Regions from separate parts of the Paenibacillus sp. S29 genome, predicted to be linked through region 1. Evidence: riboswitches for the same ligand, from Rfam matches in the RefSeq annotation. Region 1 holds a riboswitch; the other holds the start of a gene.
What was found. A riboswitch is a leader RNA that binds a small molecule or an ion and turns the genes downstream of it on or off. The one in region 1 is predicted to bind glycine.
Positions count from the first base shown of each region.

Region 2: another riboswitch for glycine. It lies ahead of sdaAB (L-serine ammonia-lyase, iron-sulfur-dependent subunit beta); the one in region 1 lies ahead of ACL9RM_RS13750 (alanine/glycine:cation symporter family protein).

Region 1 is NZ_JBMOUI010000007.1:63,527-67,473, forward strand. Features, by position in the region: gene ACL9RM_RS13745 (iron-containing alcohol dehydrogenase) at 87-1,259, shown strand; gene ACL9RM_RS13750 (alanine/glycine:cation symporter family protein) at 1,317-2,735, opposite strand; glycine riboswitch at 2,895-2,989, opposite strand; glycine riboswitch at 3,008-3,084, opposite strand; partial or broken gene ACL9RM_RS13755 (glycoside hydrolase family 1 protein) at 3,253-3,883, opposite strand.
Region 2 is NZ_JBMOUI010000004.1:13,508-17,454, reverse strand. Features, by position in the region: gene ACL9RM_RS07840 (DUF6359 domain-containing protein) at 1-1,348, opposite strand, end outside; glycine riboswitch at 1,564-1,679, shown strand; gene sdaAB (L-serine ammonia-lyase, iron-sulfur-dependent subunit beta) at 1,891-2,580, shown strand; gene sdaAA (L-serine ammonia-lyase, iron-sulfur-dependent, subunit alpha) at 2,570-3,469, shown strand; gene ACL9RM_RS07825 (Ig-like domain-containing protein) at 3,541-3,947, opposite strand, start outside.

The sequences.
Region 1 (3,947 bases):
CATGATGAAGTTAGGTATCCAACAGGCAATCAGGTTAAGCGATTTACGATTTGAACATGAACTATGAACTGAGGGGAACTTTCCAGATGAACAAATTCACATATTATAACCCCACCAAATTAATATTTGGAGACAATCAAATTGAAGAACTGCAGCAGGAGCTGCTGAATTACGGCAAAAATATTTTACTGATATACGGAGGCGGAAGTGTCAAGCGAAATGGTCTGTATGACCAGGTATTAAACGCGTTAGAGCCGCTACATCTTAACATTCATGAATTGTCCGGCGTAGAGCCGAATCCGCGCTTGTCCACCGTTAAAAAGGGCATCGACATTTGCCGAAACGACAACATCGACTTCTTACTTGCAGTAGGCGGCGGAAGCGTTATTGATTGCACCAAAGCCATCGCAGCAGGGGCTAAATATGACGGCGATGTGTGGGATATTATCAACAAAAAGCACATGCCGACCGAGGCTCTACCATTCGGCACCATCCTCACACTCGCCGCCACCGGTTCAGAAATGAATCCGGATTCTGTCATCACCAACTGGGAAACGAACGAAAAATACGTATGGGGCAGCGCGGTGACGCATCCGAAATTTTCGATTCTGGACCCTAAAAATACCTTCTCTGTGCCACGTGATCAGACGGTATATGGCATGGTGGATATGATGAGCCATGTGTTTGAACAGTATTTTCACAATGTTAAAAATACACCGTTGCAAGATCGTATGTGCTTTTCCGTGCTGCAAACCGTGATCGAAACTGCACCTAAACTGCTGGAGGATTTGCACAACTACGAGCATCGTGAAACGATTTTATATGCCGGAACGATTGCTCTTAACGGAACACTGCAAATGGGCTACTTCGGGGATTGGGCTTCGCATACGATTGAACATGCATTATCCGCTGTATATGATATTCCTCATGCTGGCGGTCTGGCAATTCTGTTTCCCAACTGGATGAGACATACAGTGGATCAGGATGCTGCACGCATGAAGCGGCTGATGCTCAGCATGTTTGACTTAGACACCGTAGGTAAAACAGATAGAGAAATCGCCTTGGAAGGTATTGACCGTCTTAGTGCATTCTGGACAAGTCTCGGTGCCCCTTCCACCCTGGCCGATTACAATATTAATGATGAGCAATTGGAAAAAATCGCAAACATTGCAGCCCATGAAATGGAATACGGAGGCTTTGGTAATTATAAAAAGCTGAATCAAGAAGATATTTTAGCTATTTTGCGTGCATCGTTATAACATTCAAAAGGGAGTGTCCTCAAGCCTATGATGGCTGAGGGCACTCCCTTTTGGAATTTATGAATTAACCGTGTGTCCCTTTTCTTCTACTTGAATAGCTGCCCCTACATTGGCACCTGCAAGAATGCCCTTTTTCTTATTAGGATACAGAGAATCCATATAGTTTCGGGTTTCTGCAACTACGATTCCCGATAAGCCAAGCAGTGCAATCAGATTCGGGAAAGCCATCATTGCGTTAAAGATATCTGCCAGCAGCCAAATGGCTTCCAACTTGATGAACGCACCTCCTGCTACAAGTGCGATGAACAGATAACGGTATGGTTTAATCCATTTGACACCCAGTAAATATTCAACACAACGTTCCCCGTAGTAATTCCAGCCAAGTATCGTTGTGAACGCAAATAAAATAAGGCTAATCGTCACGAGCTCTGCACCAGCCGGAAAGGCACTGGAAAACGCATGCTGGGTCATCAGACCTCCATCGTCATTTCCACTCCATATTCCCGTAACCAGCAACGTAAATCCCGTCAGATTACAAATAATCATTGTATCAATAAATACGCCTGTCATGGATATCAGCCCTTGTTCTGCAGGCCATTTCGTCTTAGCAGCAGCTGCTGCAATCGGCGCACTTCCCAAACCGGCTTCATTAGCAAAAATACCTCTGGCAACTCCGCTTCGCATCGCCAACATAATCGTCGCTCCGGCAAATCCACCCGTTGCAGATGTGGTCGAGAAGGCCCCTTGTAATACTAAAGCAATCGCATGAGGAAGCTCTCCTGCAAACTTAATGAGTACAATTAAGCAAACTACGATATAGAGCCCCGACATGAATGGAACAATCTTTGTGGATACCTTGGAAATACTTTTGAGTCCTCCAATCGTAACAACAGCAGTTAACACGGCAATAATGATCGCTGTAACTACCGTTGGCACTCCAAAGCTACTTTCCGTCGAAGAAACGATAGCCTTTACTTGCGGAAAAGTACCGATTCCAAATAGGGCTACAAGAACACCAGAAAAGGCAAACAACATCGCCAACGGCTTGAAACGGCGGCCAAGCCCGTTTTCAATATAATACATCGGGCCACCTGAAAATTGTCCGTTCCGGTCTTTAACACGGTATTTAACGGATAATAATCCTTCCGCATATTTGGTTGCCATCCCGAAAAAAGCTGCAACCAGCATCCAGAATAATGAACCGGGCCCACCCAGTTTGATCGCTGTTGCCACGCCGACGATACTTCCTGTACCTACAGTAGCTGCCAGTGCCGTACTCAATGCTCCGAAGCTGCTTACATCTCCGCTACCTTCGTCCGGCGCTTTACCAATTAGCTTGAGCGCCAAAGGCAATCGAATAATCTGAAGTAGCTTCAAACGGATCGTTAGCCACAACCCAGTGCCCATTACGAGAATAAGAAGCGGCGCTCCCCATATCCAGCTGTCAATCGTTTCTAATACATGTACCAAATTCATTTCAACCCGCTCCTCCAGCATATTAGAAAACAAAAAAGAGTCAAATCCGCTGATTCGACTCCTGGAGAGGTTAAAGGCACGAAAAAATACAACCATCTTGTGCAGGTTTCTCCCTCTAATAGCTTATAAAAAAGCCTAGAGCACTCCCTGTCACAGGTTATTCGCGTCTCTGTCCTTTTGCCTGAGAGTTTAAGCAGATGTTCTCTGCGGTGCACCTTCGGCGCCCAATTAAGGGTCTCTCCAGAGTTCTGTCCGTTTACGGTCCCCGCTTGTTGCTGTAACCAGCCTAAGCACCTGAGAGTTTTGCCCCTTCGGTCGGAACTTTCGTTCCATCTCCCGCAAACATCAACCAGACATATGAAATTTTTATTTATTATACAGAAAACTTTCAGCTTATTACAAGTGAAAAGTTTGTGAAGCCCTCTGAAATATTATTATTGTGTCTATCGAAAAAGCGGGTACAGCAGATTGCATCCTTAGAATGTCCTCTGCTATACCCGCCCGAGACGATATGGAATTACAATTCTTCACCATTGGTTGCTATCACATTTTTATACCAGTTAAATGAGTCCTTTTTGGAGCGTTTGAGCGTTCCGTTACCGTCATCATCCAGATCAACGTAAATAAATCCGTAGCGCTTGGACATTTCGGAAGTAGACATGCTCACAAGGTCGATAGGGCCCCAGCTGGTGTAACCAAGCAGATCAACACCGTCGGCAATCGCTTCCTTCATTTGGGCAATATGCTGACGCAAGTAATCAATTCGATACGTGTCATGCACAGAGGTCAATAACCACACCGCCACCGGTGAACGGGCTCATGGTCATTACATTGATTTCATTAAAGGTCAGCCAGTATTTTACTTTATCCTTATAGCGCGTAAACACCGTTTCGGCATAATTTACGTAATGCTGTATGACTTCACGTCCCAGCCAGCCATTATACTTCTGCGTCAGACCTAGCGGTGTTTCATAATGTGACAATGTTACCAGCGGCTCAATATTATACTTGCGCAGCTCATCAAATACATTGTCGTAGAATTGCAATCCTGCTTCATTCGGCTCGGCATCATAGCCATTCGGGAAAATCCGCGACCAGCGGATGGACATACGGAATACTTTAAAGCCCATTTCAGCGAACAATGCAACCTAACGATAACCGTTCTCCTTTGAAATGCATTGACAGATACCTTAGAATAGACGTAATGCCTTC
Region 2 (3,947 bases), on a different contig from region 1:
CGAAACCATCATATGTCTTCTTCGACTGTCCGTTTTCCTCACGCACATATTTCGGTGTAGCATCTTCTACAGGGGAAGAATCACCGATGAACGCTGCCTTGCCTTGACCTACCTTGGAGATAGCAGCATAAGGTCCTTCCGCACGGCCCCCGCCGTTATAAACTCCCTGGTCTACAGCATTCCCCCATTTTTTCGTGCCTGAAGGGATATAAGCAATGCCTTTAGCCTTGGTAGGATCAATAATAGCCAGCGTAGATCCTGCATGCATTGCAATCGAGCGCACACCCTTGGTAATACCGAAAGATTGATCTGCGGCTACAATGTCAGTAGCATTCACGTCACCAAGCGCATTATAACGGAAACGAACACCAAAGTTGGTCGCCAGCCAATCGGAGCTTGTTAATCCTTGCATCGCCGGTGATGCAGCTTCTTCTGCAGTCATGCCTTTGGCCGGATTAGTATAGGCTCCACGACGGTAGCCATTCATAACTTCGGAGGAATCCCAACGGTTTTTGTTACGGTCCGCATTATAATGATCGGAGATGAAGAAGACGCTCCCCCCGTTATTCACGTATTGCAGCAGAGCAGCCTGCTCGGATGCCTTAAAGGCAACATTCGCTTCACCAATAATGAACACATCATATTGGCGCAGCTTGTCATATGTTATGGCCTGCTCTCCATAAGTAAAAGGAATGGGACGATTCAATTGGTCTACCGTAAAGCCTACATTACGCAGTCCATTGGCAAAGTCGGAGAAGGCGCCTTCAATGACCCAATCTGCTGCGCCAGCGGTCTGTGCGTGCGTATTATCGAACAGCACCTTTTTGCCTTTTCCATCCGGCAATGTAGTACCGGGTTGACCCGGGTTGCCAGGTTCACCTGGTTCCCCCGGCTCGCTTCCGCTCACCAGTTCAACAGCGCTTGGGCTTTTCACTCCACCAAAATTATTGTAGGCGCCGAGTGTACCCGTCACACGAATTTTGCTGCCGATCAGCTCAGGATGGCCTGACAGCCCAAATTGCCCTCTGTACGCTGAAGTCAGCTGTACATCCAATAGATTAGACGTATTACGTTCATTTGCCTGATCGGCAATCAGTACGTTAAAATCATTCGCGAACGGAGAAGAAAAGTTAGTCGTTTTCGATCCGGTAGCATGTCCGACGATGTAGCCTTCCACCGTCACCGTACCTCCACTGCTTTGGCCCTGAAGTGCTTCGGCTACTGTCAATGCTCCCTCTGCCTTGACCTGACCGAATGGTACGAAGATCCCGATCAGCAGTGATACGATTGCTGCTAGATGCAGCATCCCTTTTAAGCGTGAACCTGTGAACCGCAAGCCTTTTACCATACGTCAATATCCCTCCTATGTTTTCCATAAATGTACTTGTCCTTTATCAGATTAGCCGCCAATCTTCTAATTCCTTCCTGATTTCATCCATAATTATGTAAATTTTAATCTTTTTTATTGGAAACGCACCTGTTTATGTAAAAATTGAACCCTGTGATTGACACCGAGCACGGCATACATTACCCTAAGGAAGACATGTAGAACGGTATACGCGAATGAAGATGACGGGAGAGTCTGTCCAGGGAGCCTACACTCTGGCGGCACCGAAGGAGCAAGACGCCAGCACCCGGCTGGCGGATAATCTCTCAGGTCCATGTATCGTCATCTGACGCAACTCTGGAGAGAGCGCAAGCCACCCAAGGGGTAAGGCGGTAAGAACACCGCACGAAACTCTCAGGTAACGAGGACAGAGATAAGGGAAACTTCCTTATCCTGTCCTTTTTTGTGCTCACATTGCGCGTCAGCATTAGGAACCGTCATAAACGCGCAAAGACGCGGAAATACCATATAGTATGGTATTAGAACATACAGGGGGCCACACCATGCGTTTCAAAGATGTATTTTCCATTATCGGCCCGGCCATGACCGGACCTTCCAGTTCACACACCGCAGGCGCGGTGCGACTCGCACGCGTTGCCCGGCACTGGCTCGGAGTGCAGCCTGACCGTGCTCGCATGACATTATACGGCTCCTTTGCCGATACGTATAAAGGACACGGTACAGATCTGGCGCTCATCGCAGGACTGCTTAATTACGATACGGACGATCACCGGATTCCCGATGCCGAGCAATGGGCCGAACAAGCCGGGATGGCCGTGGAATTCGCCGTCAGCGGACTCCCCGCCCCTCATCCGAACACTGTCCGTTTCGAGCTGTGGAAGGGCGAGGATCAGCGCACACTGTTGGGCTCCTCCATCGGCGGCGGCAGCATCCATGTCCAGCAACTGAACGAATTCCGGGTCAATCTGACCGGGGAGTTGCCTACGCTGGTGCTTCTCCACTCGGATAAGCCCGGTACATTGGGCGCGATAACTTCAGCGCTGGGCGCGGCTCACATTAACATTGCCTATATGCACGTAGATCGCAAGGGCCGGGATGGTGAAGCGCTCACCGCCATTGAAACGGACAGTTCTGCTCCAGCTGAACTAATTGCGGAACTGCGTTCTTTACCTCATATGTATGAAATTAAGATGATTAATTTGAAAAAAGGAGCTGAATCCGATGCGGTTTAGCCATCTGCATGAGATCAGCGCTTTATGCGCTGAAGAATCCACCACGATTGGCCGCTTGATGATTCAAGAGCAGGTACAAGAAACGAATACAACGGAGGAAGAAATCTTTCGCCAAATGTCTGATTATTATGAAGTCATGAAGGAAGCCGTTCATCGCGGTCAGACACAAGACACCGTATCCCGCAGTGGATTGACGGGCGGTGACGGCAAGCGCCTAGCCGAGTATCTGCGGGCAGGGGAAACCTGCTCCGGTGATGCCTCCGCGCTCGCCATGGCTTATGCCCTCTCCGTGTCGGAGGTGAATGCATCCATGGGTCGCATTGTCGCCACGCCTACCGCAGGCTCATGTGGGGTTATCCCTGGTGTATTCATCAGTGCGCAGGAGCGGTTCGGCTGGGATGATGAGCATATGGTGCACGGCCTATTCGCCGCTGGAGCCATTGGCTACGTGATCGCCAACAACTCCTTCATTTCTGGCGCGGAGGGAGGCTGTCAGGCTGAGATTGGCTCAGCTATCGGGATGGCCGCTGGCGCTATGGTCGAGCTGCGCGGTGGTACGCCTGAACAGGCTGTTCACGCCGTGGGTCTCGCCCTTAAGAACACGCTCGGCCTGATTTGCGACCCCGTCGCCGGACTCGTGGAGATTCCGTGCATCGTGCGCAACGGGCTGGGATCCGTGACTGCACTTGCCGCAGCAGATATGGCTTTGGCGGGTGTGCGCAGCGCTATTCCGTCTGACGAAGTCATTGACGTGATGCTTGAAGTCGGCAGTGCGATGCCGTCGAAGCACCGCGAGACCGCCAAAGGCGGGTTGGCCCAGACGCCGACTGGCAAGCGTTTGACCGAATCACTTACACGCAACACACCAACCAAGAAGGATAAGTCATAAATTATAAGCGGTAGCCTCCTTAAAATAAAAGAGCAAGCCTATCGTCCTTGGACGTATGCTTGCTCTCTTTTTTACTGAACGGTTACCTGTACCTTCGTCATTTTACCTGCATATTTCACAGTAATTACAGCTTTACCCTTGCCCTGTGCCTTAATGTTACCGTCTTTGACGGTCGCAACAATAATTCTGGACGAGGACCAGACAGCCGGTTTGGAGACATCCTTCTCCGACTCATCCTTATACGTGGCTGTAGCCGTAACCTTAGCCAGCTGTCCTGCCTTCAAATTCAATGCGACTTCGTCTGTTTGCAGGTATTTAAGCGTATCAACATCCACAGGTACGCTGATTACCTTCCCGCCAAATTTCGCCTGAATGTTAGCTTTACCGTAGCTAACCGCGGTAACCTGACCCTTTTTAACAGTGGCTACCTTATAATTCGACGTTTTCCATTCAGCTTGGGCCGTAACGTCCTTTTCTT